Actinokineospora alba: one gene and its partner. The protein of the gene in region 1 interacts with the protein of each later gene in a pairwise test. Links are inferred from orthologs where the notes say so. Each region holds a gene or a part of one and is shown in the gene's direction. Other genes may lie near its edges. The genes, in order: C8E96_RS09330 and dnaE.

The links.
Region 2: the proteins of C8E96_RS09330 (region 1) and dnaE interact in binary tests that used the Escherichia coli proteins (3 or more experiments, as listed by UniProt). The link is inferred for Actinokineospora alba from one-to-one orthologs.

Annotation. Positions count from the first base shown.
Region 1 is NZ_SNXU01000001.1:1,939,999-1,948,937, forward strand. Bases 1,987-4,988 are described here. They hold C8E96_RS09330 (DNA polymerase III subunit gamma and tau), read left to right. Parts: upstream 1,987-2,362; coding sequence 2,363-4,615; downstream 4,616-4,988. Other genes in these bases: C8E96_RS09325 (LLM class flavin-dependent oxidoreductase), read right to left, coding at 1,987-2,285. In the rest of the region: C8E96_RS09305 (DUF2786 domain-containing protein), read left to right, coding at 1-72; C8E96_RS34455 (LysM peptidoglycan-binding domain-containing protein), read right to left, coding at 156-698; more of C8E96_RS09325, read right to left, coding at 1,293-1,986; C8E96_RS33180 (TolB family protein), read right to left, coding at 5,622-6,521; C8E96_RS09335 (N-acetylmuramoyl-L-alanine amidase), read right to left, coding at 6,547-7,434; C8E96_RS09340 (YbaB/EbfC family nucleoid-associated protein), read left to right, coding at 7,552-7,863; recombination mediator RecR, read left to right, coding at 7,871-8,467; C8E96_RS09350 (uridine kinase family protein), read left to right, coding at 8,464-8,939. UniProt on the Escherichia coli protein: Part of the beta sliding clamp loading complex, which hydrolyzes ATP to load the beta clamp onto primed DNA to form the DNA replication pre-initiation complex.
Region 2 is NZ_SNXU01000001.1:4,276,124-4,286,156, forward strand. What follows is about bases 1,946-6,041. They hold dnaE (DNA polymerase III subunit alpha), read left to right. Parts: upstream 1,946-2,307; coding sequence 2,308-5,841; downstream 5,842-6,041. Other genes in these bases: C8E96_RS19735 (nucleoside/nucleotide kinase family protein), read right to left, coding at 1,946-2,247; C8E96_RS19745 (MBL fold metallo-hydrolase), read left to right, coding at 5,874-6,041. Also shown: C8E96_RS19720 (RluA family pseudouridine synthase), read left to right, coding at 1-93; C8E96_RS19725 (hypothetical protein), read left to right, coding at 159-428; C8E96_RS19730 (AsnC family protein), read right to left, coding at 425-1,480; more of C8E96_RS19735, read right to left, coding at 1,612-1,945; more of C8E96_RS19745, read left to right, coding at 6,042-6,629; C8E96_RS19750 (cytochrome P450 family protein), read left to right, coding at 6,724-7,938; C8E96_RS19755 (hypothetical protein), read left to right, coding at 8,103-8,846; C8E96_RS19760 (adenosylmethionine--8-amino-7-oxononanoate transaminase), read left to right, coding at 8,998-10,033. UniProt on the Escherichia coli protein: DNA polymerase III is a complex, multichain enzyme responsible for most of the replicative synthesis in bacteria. This DNA polymerase also exhibits 3' to 5' exonuclease activity. The alpha chain is the DNA polymerase catalytic subunit.

The DNA of each region.
Region 1 (8,939 bases):
GGCTGGGGCGCGGGCGTGCTGGCCGCCGACCGGGCCGACCTGCACCCGGGCCGCAGGCGAATAGCGGGCTGACCCCGGACATGGGCGAACGGGCCCACCGGTCATCCGGTGGACCCGTTCACAGTGCTCGATCAGAGCGGTCGATCAGTCTCCGCTTACGCGGGGATGGTCAGCACCTGGCCCGGGTGGATCATGTCCGGGTTGGAGACGCCGCTGGCCTGCGCGATCTTCATGTACTGGTTCGCGTCGCCGTAGAACTGCTTGGCGATCTTGGACAGCGTGTCACCCGGCTCGACCGTGTAGGTCTGGGTCGCGGGGGCGGCGGGCGCGGCCTGCGCCTGCGGGGCCGCCTGAGCGGGCTCGGGCTGCGGGGTGTTGCTGGCCCACACGTTGGTGCCGCCCTGGCGGACGCACAGGTTGCCGTCGTTCTCCAGCACCAGGCGGGAGCCGTCCTTGCCGCTGGTCTCGCTCGACCACACAGCCTCGTTGTTTTCCTTGTACAGAACGAAGTTTCCGTCGGCCTGCATCTCGGCCCGGACCGCGCCGGAGCCCTTGGCGTTGGCCGACCAGGTGGGCATTCCCTCGGTGGCCAGGACCAGGTTGCCGTCGTCCTGCATCTCCAGGTAGTGCCTGCCGTTGGCGGAGTGAATCTTCTGGCCCACGGCCAGGCTCGAACCGGATTCCAGTGCGTCAGCCACGTGATTTCCTTTGCTCTTCGACGATAACCGCGACCTGGGGCCGCGGGCCGAGGCTAAGCCCGCGACACCCATCCCCGCGCGTTGGTGGATCCGCTGCGCAGGACCCCGGGTTGCGTGCGCTTTTCCTGTGCCGCAACAACTTCTGACCACCGTTCACCGGGCGGCCATGGGGCATATTCACCCGACCGGGGGGTTTCCGGTGAACGTTGGGCCCGGCGGGGGCGCGCACGCCCGGACCTGCGTCCGACCTCCCGTTTTGGGTGGCCAAACCCGCCTGCGGTACCCTCTTGCGCGTTGGAGGATTCGCATAGTGGCCTAGTGCGCACGATTGGAAATCGTGTTGGGTGTAAAAGCCCTCAGGGGTTCAAATCCCCTATCCTCCGCACCGCGAGAGCCGGTCACCAGTGGTGACCGGCTCTTCGCTTTCACCGGTGTGGGCGAACAGGGTCTTCGGCACGCCGCCGCGGGGGACCGGTACACTCGTCCATGGACCCCGTGCGGTGTTCATCTCGCGAACCTCCCCAGGGCCGGAAGGCAGCAAGGATAAGCGGGCTCTGGCAGGTGCACGGGGTCCCCTTTATTGCCCGGGGTCTCCTATTCGCGCTCTTTGGCCACCAGCTCGTAGCTGCGGATTCGGTCGGCGTGGTCGTACACATTCGTGGTGATCATCAGCTCGTCGGCCTTGGTCGCCGCGAGCAGGTCGGCGATCCCCTTCCGCACGGTGTCCGGGCCGCCGATGATCTGTGAGTCGAGCCGGTCGTCGATGAACAGCCGGTCCATGTCCGTATACGGGTAAGCCGCGGCCTCGGCGGGTGTCGGCATCCGGCCCGGTGTGCCCTTGCGCAGCTGGAGGAACTGCAGCGCGCCCGGCTGGGCCAGCTCCCGGGCCGTCTCGTCGTCGTCGGCGCAGATCACCGACGCGGCCACCATGGCGTAGGGCTCGGCCAGCGCCGCCGACGGCTGGAACCGCTCGCGGTAGAGCGCCAGCGCGGGCAGCGTGTTCTCCGAGCTGAAGTGGTGGGCGAAAGCGAACGGCAGGCCGAGCATCCCGGCGACCTGCGCGCTGTAGCCGCTGGACCCGAGCAGCCACATGGCGGGCTGGTTGCCCAGCGCGGGGACGGCTGTGATGCCGTTCGAGTCCCGGCCGGTGAAGTAGTTGGACAGCTCCGCGAGCTGCTCGGGGAAGTCGTCGACGGAGAGCGGGCCGGTCGAGCGGCGCAGCGCCCGCGCGGTCACCTGGTCGGTGCCGGGCGCGCGGCCGATGCCGAGGTCGACCCGGCCCGGGTGCAGCGCCTCCAACATGCCGAACTGCTCGGCCACCACGAGCGGCGGGTGATTGGGCAACATCACACCCCCGGACCCGATCCGCAGCGTCGAGGTGGCCATCGCGATGTGCGCGAGCAGCACGGCGGGCGCGGAGCTGGCGATGCCGGGCATGTTGTGGTGCTCGGCCACCCAGTACCGGTGGTAGCCGAGGCGCTCGGTGCGCTGGGCGAGGTCGAGGCTGTTGCGGAGGGCGGCGGTCTCGGTGGAGTCGCTGGCGACGGGCGCCAGGTCGAGCACGGAGAGGGGGACGTCGGTGGGCACAACACTGTGCAACGCCCGAAGGCCGCCGGTGCTTCCCGGGCGCGGGGATGTCGGTCGAGCCAGGTAGGGTCGGGCCCGTGGCGCTTGCCCTTTATCGGAAGTACCGACCGGCGACCTTTGCCGAGGTCGTCGGCCAGGAACACGTCACCGACCCTCTGCGCGTCGCGCTGTCGGCAGGCCGGGTCAACCACGCCTACCTCTTCTCCGGCCCGCGCGGCTGCGGGAAGACGTCCAGCGCGCGCATCCTCGCCCGGTCGCTGAACTGCGAGCAGGGCCCGACGGATGAGCCCTGCGGCACCTGCGACTCGTGTGTCGGCCTCGCGCCGAACGGGCCGGGCACGGTCGACGTCGTCGAGCTCGACGCGGCCAGCCACGGCGGTGTCGACGACGCCCGCGAGCTGCGCGACCGCGCCTTCTACGCGCCCGCCCAGTCGCGCTACCGCGTCTTCATCGTCGATGAGGCGCACATGGTCACCACCCAGGGCTTCAACGCGCTCCTCAAGATCGTCGAGGAGCCGCCGGAGCACCTGGTCTTCATCTTCGCCACGACCGAGCCGGACAAGGTCCTCGCGACCATCCGCTCCCGCACGCACCACTACCCGTTCCGGCTGATCCCGCCCGGCGCGATGCGCGAACTGCTCGAACGCAACTGCGCCGCCGAGGGCGCGACCGTCGAACCAGCCGTGTTCCCGCTGGTCATCCGCGCGGGCGGCGGCTCGGCGCGCGACACCCAGTCGGTGCTCGACCAGCTGCTCGCGGGCGCGGGTCCCGAAGGCGTCACCTACGAGCGCGCGGTCGCCCTGCTCGGCGTCACCGACGTCGCCCTGATCGACGACATGGTCGACGGCCTCAGCGCGGGCGACGCCGCCGCTGTCTACGGCACGGTCGACCGGCTGGTCGAAGCGGGCCACGACCCCCGGCGCTTCGCCTCCGACCTGCTCGACCGCCTGCGCGACCTGGTCCTGCTGCGCGCGGTGCCGGACGCCGGAACCCGCGGGCTGGTCAGCGCGCCCGCCGACGAGATCGACCGGATGGTCGGCCAGGCCGAGCGCATCGGCCCCGGCACCCTGACCCGCTATGCCGAGATCGTCCACACAGGACTCGTCGACATGCGCGGCGCCACCGCCCCGCGCCTGCTGCTGGAACTGCTGTGCGCGCGGATGCTGCTGCCCGGCGCGGTCTCGACCGACGCGGCCGCGGATTCCGCTGTGCTGCAACGGTTGGAGCAGATGGAAAGGCGGGTCACCGCGGGCGGCAGCGCGCCGGTCGCCGCGCCCGAGGCCGACACGCCGGCCCGCCCGGTGATCACCCGCCCCTCGCAGCGCCAGGCCGAACAGCCTGCCCAACCCGCCCGAACCGCCGCCGCGACCGGGGCAAGCCCGGCTACCGCACCCGGTCGGACCGCCGCCGCGGCGAACGCTGCTGGTGCACCCGGCCAAACCGCCGCAGCGACCGCATCCGGCCGGACCGCCGCCCCGACCGCGGCGAATGCAGCTGGTGCACCCGGACAAGCCGCCGGCGCACCCGGCCGAACCCCGGCGGTATCGCCTGCCGACGCCGGCTCGCCCGTGTCCGGCACCGCAGCGGGCGCACCCGGCCGACCCGCCGCGGTATCGCCTGCCGACGCGGGCCCGCCCGCCGCCCGGCCAGAGGCCGCGGGTTCGCCTGCCCGGCCGTCCGGCTCGCCCGCCGCAGGCGCCCCGGCGAACGACTGGCCCACGCCGAGCACCCCCGCGAACGGCGCCGCCCCCAGTGCACCCGCTCCGGCGCCCACCCCGTCGGCCCCCGGAGCGCTGGACGCCACCGCCATCCGCCGGGTGTGGTCCGAACTGCTCGGCGCGGTGCGCAAAGCCAGCCGCAGCACCGAAGCCATGCTTACCAACGCGACGGTCCAGTCCGTCGAGGGCAGCACGGTCGTCATCGCGCACACCGCCGCCCCCTTGGCGCGCAGGCTCGGTGAGCCGCGCAACGTCGAGGCGATCGCGCAGGCGCTCAACGCGGTTCTCGGTGGCACGTGGCAGGTTCGCTGCGTCCACGCCGAGCCGGGCAGCACCCCGACAAGCGCGGCCCCCGCCCGCCCGGTCGCCCAGTCACCGCAGCGCACGTACGAGCCGCCCAGCCGGGTGATCAACAACCGCCCGCCCGCCGAGGACGCGCCGCCTCCGCCGCCGGAGCCGGAACTCCCGCCGGAGCCGGAAGACGAAGAAGAGCTGATGGCACAGGCCGCCCACGCCCCGGAACCCGGCGCGGAGGGTTCCCGGCAGGACCCGGAAGAGGCCATGCTCAAGCTGCTCGCCGAGAAACTGGGTGCCAAACCGCTGAAGTCGTGACCGCGCGCCCTCACATCGGCCACCGGTCCGCCTCCGCGTGCTGGTGTCTGCCGTGGTCGCACGGCTAGAGTCCAACGACTTTGCCCACGGGTGGCCGCCGTCCGCGACCCCGAACAGGGGGAGACGATGACCACGGCACGGAAGCGCCGCTGGGTGCGATGGACGGTTCCGTTGGTCGCGGTTGTAGCTGGCTTGCTGGTGGCGAAAACGGTGTCCTTCAACGGAAACCGCCATCTACGAGCGCCGCCGCGGCCGCCTTCAACGCCGCCGCCGACGGTGGGTCGGCGCGGCCGACCCACCGGTCGGTCCCGGGCAGTACCGCTACCTGGGCATCCACGCCTGGCACCTGGGCGGCACGCAGCTGACAGACCGTCGCGAGCAGTTCGCCTACCTCGCGAAAAGCATTACGGAGACGTGGACTCCGGCGGACTACCGGCAGGAATGGTTGCTGCGCAGCCAAGACACGGGCAACCGCCGTTGGGGTTGTCGGCAGCCGGGCGCAAGCGCTGGCCGCGGGCTACCCGATCGACGCGCAGCGGATCCCCGACCGCGAAGAGCGCGCCCCTTGTGGTGACTTCGGGGCGGCCTCCGAGGGTAGGCAGCCCGGTTCGCGTGACGGGACATGGCAGGTACCGACGCCGGAGTTCCTGGCAGGCCTGCCCAAGGACCCGCGTCAGCTCCACGACCGGCTGAGGGCCGACACCGCGGGCCACGGCAAGGGCCCGGACCAGGGGGTGCTCGCCTACGTGGCTGACGTCCTGCGGTCGGGCGTCGCCCCCGCCGACATTCGCGCCAACCTCTACCCCGGCGCCGTCGTCAGCCTCACTTCAGTGGAAACCGCCATCGTCGACTGATCGGCACCCCCCAACCAACCGCGAGTCGCCCCCTCCAGCAAGTGAGTCGCCCCTTCCAGCGACTGAGTTCGACATTCGTGCCATCGCGAATGGCGAACTCACTTGCCGGGAGGGGCGACTCGTTTGCCTGGAGGGGCGACTCGCGGGGTGGGTTAGGGGGTGATGGGGCGGATTCGGGCGGAGTCGGCGGCGACCAGGGCGGCGTCGCCGGATTCGGTGGTCACGGCGACGGTGCGGGAGGAGGGGGACCAGAGCAAGCCGTCGGGGCGCACCGGGGTGGGGAGGTCGGCGGAACGGAGGAAGCGGCCGTTCTCCGTCTGGTGGAACGAGATCCGGAGGCCGTCGACGACCGCGATGCGTCTGCCGTCCGGTGCGAGCCGTGCCTGGGAACCGGCGGGCAGGGACGGGACCAGCGGCTCCCATTCCTCCCCGCCGACCTTGTAGCGCACGATCCGTGCCTCGTCGCCCTGGTAGTCCGTGGCGACCAGGCGCATCGAGTCGGGGAGCCAGCGCAGGTTGCGCCTGCCCGCGTCGGCGGGTTCGGGGGAGATCAGCCGGACATGGTCGTCCTCGGTTACCGGCATCGTGTCGACCAGCAAGAGCTTGCGGGGCAGCCGAATCGCGATGTAGCGGCTGTTCGGGCTGACCGCCGCCTCCAGGACCGCGCCGCCGCGGTCGTACACGGCTTGTTCCTCACCGACCAGCACGTTGCGGATGACCACGGTGAACAGCAGCCGGTGCCGCCGGTTGGCGCGGTAGACGATGCGGCCGGGGAGCACCCCGAGCAACTCGGTGTCGTAGTCGGCCGAGCCGAGCAGCGGGACCATGCCCGCGCCGATCCGCAGCAGCGACAGCCGGGCCGGTTTCCCGTGCTCGACAACGATTTTGCGGTCGCCGGGGAGGTACTTCGCGGCCCGCAGGTCGGTCACCGTCTCCAGGTTTCGGCGCACGCCTTTGGCATCCAACTCGACCAGGCGCGCCTGGTCGCCATCGGTCACCGAGATCAGCAACCGTTCGCGCTCGTCGACATCGAGCACCCGCATCCCCGACATGATCTCCACCCTGTCACAACACGGGTCATCCAAGGAATCCGAGGATCCCGTTCGCAATCCCTTCGGCGTAACGCTGCCTGCCCGCGGCGCTCGACAGCGTCGCGGCCTCCGCGGCGTCACGCATGTTGCCGCATTCGACCAGCACGGTCGGCCGCTCGGTCAGGTTGAGCCCGGCGAGGTCGTCGCGGGCGGACAGCCCATCCTTGCCCGCGTAGTTCGACGTCGGGAACCCGGCCGCGACCAGCTTGTCGCGCACCGCCCTGGCCAGCCGCAGCGACGGCTCACCCTGCGCGGTGTTCAGCGGCGGCGACGAGTACGCGAGGTGGAAGCCGTGCGCGCCCGCCGCGGTCGAGCCGTCGGCGTGCAGCGACACCACGGCCGCCGCGCCCGACTCGTTGCCGATGGCCGCGCGCCGGTCGACGCAGGGCCCGACGCCCGCGTTGTCGGCCCTGGTCATGACGACCTTGACCCCGCGCGCGGTGAGGATCTCGCGCAGGCGGACCGCCAGGTCCCAGGCGAACGCGTGCTCCGGGTAGCCGGTCTGGGTGGCCGTCCCGGTGGTGTTGCACGGCTTGGTCCGCCCGCGCCCGGCGGGAACCTGCCGGTTGATCTCGGCGGTGTGCGTGGCGTTGCCGCCGTTGTGGCCGGGGTCGATCACCACGACACGCCCGGTCGCGGGCGGCGCTATCGCGGTGGTCGTCGTGGTCGGCACGCTCGGGGGCGTGGTGGTCGCCGACGTGCTCGACACAGCGGTCGACACCGCGGTCGACACAGTCGTCGTCGTGGACGGGGAGGTCGAGGTCGTGTCCGCGAGCGTCTGGCCGACCGGCTTGGCCTGCGGGCCGCCGCACGCGGACATGGCCGCGGCGAGGGCGCAGGCGGCGGCCAGCGCGTTCGCGTGTCTTCTCAGCACCGCGCCCACGATGCCACAGGTGGGTGCCCTCTAAGCTGGTAGCGACACCGACGTAGACCGTCGGGTCGTTCCCGGACGAGAGGGGCCGCGGTGTTTCCCGGTGGCGGTGCGCCCGACATGCAGGCGATCATGCAGCAGGCACAGAAGATGCAGGAACAGCTGCTCAACGCGCAGCAGGAGCTGGCCGACGCCGAGGTCCAGGGCTCCGCGGGCGGCGGCCTGGTCACCGCGACGGTGTCCGGCGCGGGCGAGCTGAAGGCCCTGGAGATCGACCCGAAGGTGGTCGACCCGGACGACACCGAGACGCTGGCCGACCTGATCGTCGCCGCCGTGCGCGACGCGGGCGCCCAGGCGCAGAAGCTGGCCGAGACCAAGATGGGCCCGCTCGCGGGCGGACTGGGCGGCGGGCTCGGCCTGCCGGGTATGTGAGCCGAAGATGTACGAGGGCCCGGTCCAGGACCTGATCGACGAACTCGGCAGGCTGCCGGGGGTCGGGCCCAAGAGCGCGCAGCGCATCGCCTTCCACCTGCTCGGCGCCGAACCCGCCGACGTCACCCGGCTGCAGGAGGTCCTGCAGAAGGTGAAGGAAGGCGTCGTGTTCTGCGACGTCTGCGGCAACGTCTCGGCCGAGACGACGTGCCGCATCTGTTCCGACGCCCGCCGCGACCCGTCGGCAGTGTGTGTGGTCGAGGAGCCCAAGGACGTCCTCGCCATTGAGCGCACCCGCGAGTTCAAGGGCCGCTACCACGTGCTCGGCGGCGCGCTCGACCCGTTGTCCGGTGTCGGCCCGGAGCAGCTTCGCATCCGCCAGCTGCTCACCCGGATCGGGTCGGAGGAGATCACCGAGGTGATCCTGGCGATGGACCCGAACACCGAGGGCGAAGCGACCGCCACCTATCTGATCCGGATGCTGCGCGACTTCCCCGGCCTGACGGTCACCCGGTTGGCGTCGGGGCTGCCGATGGGCGGCGACCTGGAGTTCGCCGACGAGCTGACCCTGGGTCGCGCGATGTCCGGCCGCCGCACGGTGTGAGCCTCGCAGGCGACATCCTGGCCGCGCCCGCTCGACTGGGCGCTGTCCGGCTGGTCGCCGTGGACGGTCCGACGGGCGCGGGCAAGTCCACTGTGGCCGCTCGGCTGGCCGACGACCTGCGAACACGCAGCGTGGTCACGACCGTGGTCCCGACTGATCACTTCGCCACCTGGGACGACCCGGTCGCCTGGTGGCCCCGGCTCGTCGAAGGCGTGTTGAACCCGCTGGAGAACGGCGTTCCCGGCGCCTATCAGCGCACTGAATGGCCTGGTGGGGTGCCCTCACCTGGAGCTTGGATCACCGTCGAGGTGCCCGAGGTGCTCATCGTCGAGGGTGTGTCCTCCGGCAGGCGCTCCGTGCACCCCCGGCTCTCCCGGTTGATCTGGGTCGAGTTCGGCGATTTCGCGACCCGCCTGGAGCGCTCGGTGGCCCGCGACGGCGAGTCGAGTCGGGCCGAACTGGTGCGCTGGCA
Region 2 (10,033 bases), 2.3 Mb from region 1 along the record:
CACCACCCCGACGACGGCCGGTGGGTCGAATTCACCAGCGAATACCCCGCCGACCTCGCCGGGGCGCTGGAATTGCTCGCCGCGGACTACTGAATCCCACCCGTTCGTGTCGCTCTGGGCTAGTTTAGGTCGGAGAGTCGGCAAGAGGGTGGGGAGCGATGAGCGATCAGCGCGAGGCGAAGTGGGATGGTGCGAACGACGGTGATCCGTTCGCGACCGGGGGACACGGTCGGTTCATGCAGGATGGCGCCGCGCCGTCGGTGATCGGCGCGTCCTCGGACGACGTCGACGAGACGGTCCGGGTGAACCCCGACGACGTGCGCTACGACCGTGAGCCGCCGACGTCGCCGATCCCGGTGGCGGATCCGGGCACCGAGAACCCGGGCGCGGGCAAGAAGAGCTGGTTCGGCAAGCTGTTCGGCCGCTAGTTCTCGATCTTCCAGGTGAGCGTCCGGGATTCCTCATCCGGGCGGGGGCTCCACTGCACCGCGGTGATCTCGAGGTCCTCGGGCACGACGTACACGGTGTGTCCGCCCGCGGTCTCGCCCGGCGCCACGCCGATGCGGTGCGGCGGCCGGGACGAGAGCGACACCGGCGCCTTGGACATCGACTTGCCGTCCGGGGTGACCAGGACCAGGTAGAGGTCGGGCAGCGTGCCGAAGCGGACGGTGCCGCGGTTGGTCAGCTCGGTGTGCACGACGACCGAGCGCTCGCCCGCCTGCAGCCGGTAGCCCGCAGCGGTGAACAGGTAGTCGGCCGGGTCGACGACCTCGACGAGCTGGATCGACAGCCGCTCGCCCTCCAGGCCCTCGGCCTCCAGCGTCTCGCCCGCGACGCCCTGCCTGCGGGGCCGGGTCGTGGGTCGCGTGCGGTCGTCGGCCATGGTCGTGGCGGGAGGCTGGTCGCCGCGCGCCCAGGACGAACTGCCCGGGGGTCCCCAGGTGGAGATCGGCTCGGCGGGCGTCGGGAACGGCTGGCTCGGCGGGCCGGTCGGCGTGGGGAACGGCTGGCTGGGCGGGCCGGTGCGGACCTGGTGCGGGCCGGACGGCGGGAACTGCTGCTGCTGCTGCTGTGGCTGGTAGGGCTGCTGCTGGTACCCGGCGGGCGGCGACGGCGGGTAGACCCCGGAAGGCGTCCCTTGCGCTCCGTAAGCACCCGACGGCGTTCCCTGCGCGCCGTAGGGCTGGCCGGGCGGTGTCTGCTGAGCGACGTACACGCCCGAGGGCGTCCCCTGCGCGCCATAGACCCCGGACGGTGTGCCGTGCACACCTTGGCCAGGTCCGGCGTGTCCCGGGGCTGGCGCTCCGTAGTTGGTGGGGGGCGTCATCCGGGCCAGCGCGGCCCGCACACCGGCCTGGTCGCACTCGACGCCGACAAGCAGCGGCACACCCGCCGCGGACAGCGCGACCAGTCGGGACGCCACCTCGCGAGGGTCCATGCCCAGCCGCGCGGCAACCTCGTGCACCGCGGCACGGCCCATCTCGGCGACTACGCCGAGCACCCGTGCGTCCATGGGATCCGTCACGGATCGCACGCTACCGGGTCCCCCTTCGTCCTGCGCCGGAAGCCGTCACACCGGCCCGGCGAAGATCCGGTTGAGTGATCGTCCGCTCACACGGGGGCGTCGTCGAGCACGGCCAGGCGCAGCGGATCGTCGGCGCGCACACCGGTGTCGGCCATATAGAGCGGCCGCACCTCGGCGTCGTACCGGGCGAACGCGGGCAGCGCCCACTGCTCGCTCTCCGGGAGCTTGCGGGCCAGCGCGGGCGCGGAGAGCCATAGGTGCACGGAGTAGTCGTGCGGCAGGCCGCGGCCCAACAGCAGTTCGCCGTCGATCAGCACCACACCCTGGGGGAGGTCGACATACTCGGCGCGGACGGCTCGGTCGGTGTCGGTGTTCCACAGTCGCGGCAGGACTCGACGCGACCCGTTGGGGCCCAACGGGTCGAGCACCTCACGCCGCAGCGCGCCGCCGTCGAGCCAGTCGTCGTACCGGGCGTCCGGGTCTGTGCGTCCACGCTCGAACCGCAGGGACGCGGCGCGGCGGAAATCGGCCGCCGAGACCCTCAATACAGGACGGCCCAGCACCCGCAGCCGCTCGCCGATCCGGTCGGCCAGCACGTCCGGGCGAGTGGGCGGCGCACCGTCGATGATCACGCGGGTGATCTCCGGACGCGCCGCCACCTGCGTGGACACCTCGTCGATGAGAGCGGGCGGCGAAAGCGGTCGGAAACGCACACCCGCCATCCTTCCCTGTCTCGCGTGCCGGTCCACAGAACTGTCCGACGGCCCGACTAAGGTGTTCCCGTGGCTGACTCCTTCGCTCATCTTCACGTGCACACCGAGTACTCGATGCTCGACGGAGCGGCCAAGCTCAAGGACATGTTCGCCGAGTGCGAGCGCCTCGGCATGACCTCGGTGGCCATCACCGACCACGGTCACACCAACGGCATCTACGACTTCTACCGGCAGGCCAAAGGCGCCGGGATCAAGCCGATCCTCGGCATCGAGGCCTACATCGCGCCCGCGTCGCGCTTCAACAAGGACCGGGTCCGCTGGGGCGACCCGGGCCAGAAGTCCGACGACGTCGGCGGTAGCGGCGCCTACAACCACCAGACGATCTGGGCCCGCGACAATCAGGGGCTGAAGAACCTGATGAGGCTGTCGAGCCTGGCGTCGCTGGAAGGCCAGCTGGGCAAATGGCCCCGGATGGACCGCGAGCTGATCGCCGAGCACTCGGCGGGCCTGATGGCGACCACCGGGTGCCCGTCCGGCGACGTGCAGACCAGGCTCCGGCTCGGCCAGTTCGACGAGGCTGTGGCCGCCGCCGGCGCCTGGAAAGAGATCTATGGCGAGGGCAACTTCTTCGTCGAGTTGATGGACCACGGCATCGAGATCGAGCGCCGGGTCCGCGACGGGCTGATCGCCGTCGCGAAGAAGGTCGACCTTCCGTTCGTGGTCACCAACGACTCGCACTACACGTATGCAGACGACCGCGACGCGCACGACGCGCTGCTGTGCGTGCAGACGGCCAGCACGCTGCAAGACCCGACGCGGTTCCGGTTCGACGGCACCGGCTACTACCTCAAGTCGCCCGACGAGATGCGCGCGATCGACTCCTCGGACCCGTGGCAGGAGGGGTGCCGCAACACGCTGGTGATCGCGGAGAAGGTCGACATCAGCGGGATGTTCGAGTTCCGCAACCTGATGCCGAAGTTCCCGATCCCCGAGGGCATGACCGAGGACGAGTTCTTCCGCCAGCAGGTGTGGGAGGGCATGCACAAGCGGTTCCCCGGCGGCGTCGACGAGGAACACCGCAGGCAGGTCGAGTTCGAGATCAACGTCATCACCCAGATGGGGTTCCCGGCGTACTTCCTCGTGGTCGCCGACCTCATCCAGTGGGCGAAGAACAACGGCATCCGGGTCGGCCCCGGCCGAGGGTCCGCCGCGGGCGCGCTGATCGCCTACGCGATGGGCATCACCGACCTCGACCCGCTGGCCCACGGGCTGATCTTCGAGCGGTTCCTCAACCCCGACCGGGTCAGCCCGCCCGATATCGACATCGACTTCGACGAACGTCGGCGCGGTGACGTCATCCGCTACACCACCGAGAAGTGGGGTGCGGACAAGGTCGCGCAGGTGATCACCTTCGGCACGATCAAGGCGAAGGCCGCGATCAAGGACTCCGCGCGGGTGCTGTTCGGCCAGCCCGGCTACGCCGTCGCGGACAAGATCTCCAAGGTCTACCCGCCCGCGGTCATGGCCAAGGACATCCCGCTCAACAACCTGTTCGACCCGCAGCACAAGCGCTACGCCGAGGCCACCGAGATCCGCGAGCTGTACAACAGCGACCCGCAGGTCAAGGAGATCATCGACACCGGGCGCGGCCTGGAAGGCCTGATCCGCAACGCCGGTGTGCACGCCTGCGCGGTCATCCTGAGCGCCGAGCCGCTGATGGAGACGATCCCGCTGTGGAAGCGCCCGCAGGACGGGTCGATCATCACGCAGTTCGACTACCCGACGTGCGAGTCGCTCGGCCTGCTGAAGATGGACTTCCTCGGCCTGCGCAACCTCACCGTCATCGACGACGCGCTGCGCAACATCGAGCGCAACGGCAAACCGGTGCCGGACCTGGAAACCCTTGGCCTGGACGACAAGCCGACCTATGAGCTGCTCTCGCGCGGGGACACGCTCGGCGTGTTCCAGCTCGACGGCGGGCCCATGCGCGACCTGCTGCGCCTCATGCGTCCCGACAACTTCGAGGACATCTCCGCGGTCGGCGCGCTCTACCGGCCGGGTCCGATGGGCGCGAAGTCGCACACGAACTACGCGCTGCGCAAGAACAAGCAGCAGGAGATCACCCCGATCCACCCCGCCCTGGCGGAGGCGCTGGAAGACATCCTCGGCACGACCTACGGCCTGATCGTGTATCAGGAGCAGGTCATGGCGATCGCGCAGAAACTCGCGGGATACACGCTCGGACAAGCGGATTTGCTCCGCCGGGCCATGGGTAAGAAGAAGAAAGAGGTCCTGGACGCGGAGTTCGTCAACTTCTCCGGCGGTATGGAGAAGAACGGCTACCCGAAGGACGCGATCAAGACCCTGTGGGACATCCTCGTCCCGTTCGCCGACTACGCGTTCAACAAGGCGCACTCCGCCGCGTACGGCCTGGTCTCCTACTGGACGGCCTACCTCAAGGCGAACTACCCGGCCGAGTACATGGCCGGGCTGCTGACCAGTGTGCGCGACGACAAGGACAAGGCGGCCGTCTACCTGGCCGAATGCCGCAAGATGGGCATCACCGTCCTGCCGCCCGACGTCAACGAGTCGGAGAAGGAGTTCGCCCCGGTCGGCAACGACATCCGGTTCGGCCTCGGCGCGATCCGCAACGTCGGCGCCAACGTCGTCGACTCGATCATCAAGTCGCGTACCGAGAAGGGGGAGTTCACCGACTTCTCCGACTACCTGCGCAAGGTCGAAGCGGTGGCCTGCAACAAGAAGGTCGTCGAATCGCTGATCAAGGCGGGTGCGTTCGACTCGCTCAAGCACCCGCGCAAGGGCCTGTTCCTGATCCACACCGACGCCATCGACGCGGTCATGGACACCAAGAAGGCCGAAGCGGTCGGGCAGTTCGACCTGTTCGGCGCGGCCGGTGGCGGGGACGAGGAAGTGGCCAGCGTCTTCGACGTGCGGGTGCCCGACGAGGTCTGGGAGTCCAAGCACCAGCTCGCGCTGGAGCGGGAGATGCTCGGCCTCTACGTCTCGGGCCACCCGCTCAACGGGGTGGAGCACGTGCTCACCTCACAGTCCGACACGTCCATCGCGGCGATCCTCGAAGGCGGCATCCCAGACGGGACGCAGGTGGTGATCGGCGGGATTCTCGCCTCGGTCAACCGGCGGGTGAACCGCAACGGCGAACCATGGGCGTCGGCGATGCTCGAGGACCTCGCAGGCGGCATCGAGGTGCTGTTCTTCCCGAAGACGTACGCGGTGATCGGCATGGGGGTGCTCGAGGACGCGATCGTCCTGGTGAAGGCCCGGGTCGCCAAGCGCGACGACCGGACCTCGCTGATCGCGAACGACCTGGCGGTCCCCGACCTGTCCAACGCGGCGGGCGCGCCGTTCCGGCTGATCATGGCGGCGACCAAGTGCACACCCCCGCTGGTCGCGCAGCTCAAGGACGTCCTCGGTTCCTACCCGGGAACCACCGAAGTCCATTTGAAACTGATCAACGGACCTCGCCAGACCCTGCTCAAACTCGACGACGCGCTGCGGGTCAGCCCGTCGCCGTCGCTGATGGGGGACCTGAAGGCGCTGCTGGGTCCCGGCTGCCTCTCCTAGGCCTGCGGATGGCTTGATCGCGGGAAACCTGCATGCTGCTGATGCGACAGGTCACGGTCCTTGGAAGTTGTGGCGCCTATCCGGAACCGGGCCGGGCCTGCAGCGGTTTCCTGGTGGAATGGGATGGCTTCCGCGTGGTGCTCGACCTCGGGTACGCCACACTGCCGCGGCTGCTGGCGCACTGCCCGGACGGCGCCGTGGACGCCGTTGTCATCACCCACGAACATCCCGACCATTGCATCGACTTGCACGGGCTGTTTCGGATGTACCTCTACGGCGAAAATCGTGGCCGCAAGCTGCCGCTGTACTGCACGCCGGGTGTGCTGGACCGGCTCGGCGCACTGGAACCCGAGGTCGACCTGCGTACCGTGTTCACCGTCCGCGAGTTGCCAGGGACGTATCGAGTCGGCCCGTTCGAGCTTGGCGCCCTCCTGCTGCCTCACTACGTGCCCAACGCCGGCATCCGACTGCAGACGGACGAGTTCGCGCTCGCCTACACCGGGGACACCGGCCCAGACCCGCTCCTCGCCGAACTCGGTCGAAACACCGACCTGTACATCGTCGAAGCCACCGACAGGGCAGGCGAGCGACAGCAGCAGCACCGCAACCTGCTCACCGCCGAGGAAGCGGGATACTGGGCCGCCCAGGCAGGCGCTCGCAGACTGATGCTCACGCACTTCTGGCCGGGCAACAACCGGGAAGCGGCCGCGGCCGCGGCGCGATCCACCTTCGACGGCGAGGTGCTCACCGCCGATGAAGACCTCGTTGTCCGGCTCGGCCCGAGCTGATCATCGGCTCAGCCCGCCGACATAGCCACGACAGGTAAGCGCGGTCAGCGGTACGGTGGAAACCAAGGGGCTTCAACCACACACCACTGGGGGGATGGTTTCCGTGCTGGACAACGACATCAAGCTCGGCACCCGATTCATCGAGGACCCGTACGGGGTCTACGCCGAACTGCGCTCGACCGGCCCGGTCCGCAAGGTCGAGCTGCCGACCGGGGTGCGCGTCTGGCTGGTCACCGACTACGCCGAGGCGCGTGCGGCGCTGGCGGACCCGACGCTGAGCAAGAACGTGCGCAAGTCGGCCGACATCATCGACCGCCACCTGGCGCCCGGCGCGAAGCGCGTCGACTTCAGCACCAGCCTGTCGTCGCACATGCTCAACACGGACCCGCCCAACCACACCAGGCTGCGCAAGCTCGTCAACAAGGCGTTCACCGCGGGCGGCGTCGACCATCTGCGGCCACGCATCGAGGCGATCACCGAAGAGCTGCTCGCCGGGATGGACGGCGCCCACGAGATCGACCTGTTGGAGGCCTTCGCCTTCCCGCTGCCGATCACCGTGATCTGCGAGATGCTCGGCGTCCCGATCGACGACCGAGACGACTTCCGGTCGTGGTCGAACCAGCTGCTGTCGAACGACCGCTCCGAGAAACTGCACAACGCGGCGGCGTCGATGCAGACCTACCTGATCGGCCTCATCGAGGCGAAGCGCGCCGAGCCTAGCGCCGACCTGCTCAGCGCCCTCATCGAGGCCAGCGAAGACGGCGACCGGCTCTCCGGCGAGGAACTGGTCTCCATGGCCTTCCTCCTGCTTGTCGCGGGTCACGAGACCACGGTCAACCTCATCGGCAACGCCATGCTCGGCCTGCTGACCCGCCCGGACCAGCTCGCGGCGCTCAAGGCCGACCCCACGTTGCTCTCGGGTGCCATCGAGGAGTTCCTCCGCTACGACGGCCCCGTGAATCTGGCGACCTTCCGGCTCACCACCCAGCCGCTCGTCCTGGGCGGCACCGAGATCCCCGCCGACGAATTCGTCGTCGTCGCCGTCACCGCCGCCAACCGTGACGAGGCCCGCTTCCCCGACGCCGACCAACTCGACGTCACCCGCAACGCGGGCGGCCACCTCGCCTTCGGCCACGGCATCCACTACTGCGTCGGCGCCCCGTTGGCACGGATGGAAGCGGAGATCGCCCTCGGCGGCCTGCTGTCCCGCTTCCCCAACATGACCCTGGCCCAGGACAAGGACGACCTGCGCTGGCGCAACAGCATGATTCGCGGCCTGGAGGAACTCCGCGTCCGCCCCCAAGGCTGACGCAAGGCCAGCGAGATCTTTGGCCGCCCTTGATGCCACCACCCGAGACTTAAACAATTGAGGCCGAGGGAGACCCCACGTAACGACGGGATGGAACGAGGGAGAGAGCACGCCACGCCTCAGTAATCCCAGGTTCCGGCCGCCGCATTGGGTACCGTGACCTGGTGCGGGGGCAACATGATCAGGACAGTGGTGGCGTGGTGGCCACCCGGCTGCGCCGGGTGCGACCGCAACTCGCCGCTGTGATCGCGCTTGGGCCGCTCCTGGGTGTCGCCGCCGTTCTGATGTTCGGTGGGTGGCTGCCGGGGTTGGCCGTGCCCGCCCTGATCCTCGCCGCCGGTGCGGGTTACTTCGCCCTCCACCGGTTCCGCCCGCGCCGCTGGCCGCATGCCGCCGCTGTGCTCGGTGCGGTGTCCGGGGCGTACCTCGGGCTCAGTGTCCCCGCCGTCGCTTGGATGACCGCCCCACTTGGCGCGGTCTTGTTGGGATTGCTGGGTTTCACCGTCGCCGATCGGGCGCGCAGGCGGGTTCTCCTGCCGTACACGGCCGAATTCGCCGATTCACCCGTCGAGGTCCCGTGGCCCGCCCGCGGCGCTCGCGGCCTGGAACTGCTGGTCGGCGCCGATCGGATCACCCTCATCGGCAGCCGGAGCAGGCTGCGCTCCGCTCGCCCCACCGTCGACTTCGGTGACGTCGGCACGATCGAACAGGTCATGGTCGCCCGCCGCGCCACGCTGCATGTCCCGGGTGTGGGGGAGCTGAACGTGACGGTCACCCCGGGCCCCGCGGTGCGCATCGCCGTGCCACCGGGTGAGTGGATCCTCCCGACCGACCAGGGCCGCGACATCGCCCGGCTCGTCGCCCGCCGCAAGGAACTCGCGGGCGAAGCGCTCCCCGCCCACCGCTGACGGCGCCGGCCACGCCCGCAGGCACGCGCATTCACGGCCGCCGCCCACGCGTGTCGACCTGTTGCCCGCGCTGACCCTTCGCGGCCCACGTGGACAGTGACGTTGCCCAGGTCCTTACCGGAGCACCGGATTCGGCGGTTAGCCTGCGACGGTGAGCCCTGACGACCTCATCGCCCTCGACCGCGCGCACGTGTGGCATCCCTACGGGCCCATGCCCGGCACCCACGACCCCCTGGTCGTCGAGTCGGCGCGGGGTGTGCGGCTTCGGTTGGCCGATGGGCGCGAACTCGTCGACGGGATGTCGTCGTGGTGGGCGGCCATCCATGGGTACGGCCACCCCGTCCTCGACGCCGCCCTGGCCGAGCAGGCCGGGAAGATGAGCCACGTCATGTTCGGCGGCCTCACCCACGAACCCGCCGTCCGGCTCGCCGCGAAGCTCGTCGAGATCACCCCGGCTCCGCTGCAACACGTCTTCCTCTGCGACTCCGGCTCGGTCGGCGTCGAGGTGGCCATCAAGATGTGTCTGCAGTACTGGCGGTCCCTGGGGCAGACCCGCAAGACCAAGCTGCTCACCTGGCGTGGCGGGTACCACGGCGACACGTTCAACCCGATGAGCGTCTGCGACCCCGACGGCGGCATGCACAGCCTCTGGCGCGGTGTCCTGCCCGTCCAGCTCTTCGCCGAGGCGCCGCCCGCCGAGTTCGAGCACGACTATGTCGCCCACCTGGCCGCGGTCATCGAGGAGCACGCCGACGACCTCGCCGCCGTCATCGTCGAGCCGGTGGTCCAGGGCGCGGGCGGGATGCGCTTCCACGACGCCCGCTACCTGCATGTCCTGCGGGAGCTGTGCCTCACGCACGACGTTCTGCTCGTCTTCGACGAGATCGCCACCGGCTTCGGCCGCACGGGCGAACTCTTCGCCGCCGACCACGCGGGCATCAGCCCGGACGTGATGTGCGTCGGCAAGGCCATGAGCGGTGGCTACCTGAGCATGGCCGCCACCCTCTGCACGTCCCGGGTCGCCGACGGCATCTCCCAAGGTGAGGTGCCGATCCTCGCCCATGGCCCCACCTTCATGGGCAACCCGCTGGCCTCGGCGGTCTCGCTGGCGTCCATCGACCTGCTCCTGAGCCAGGACTGGCGCAGCGCCGTCAAGCGGATCGAGTCCGAGCTGACCGCGGGCCTGG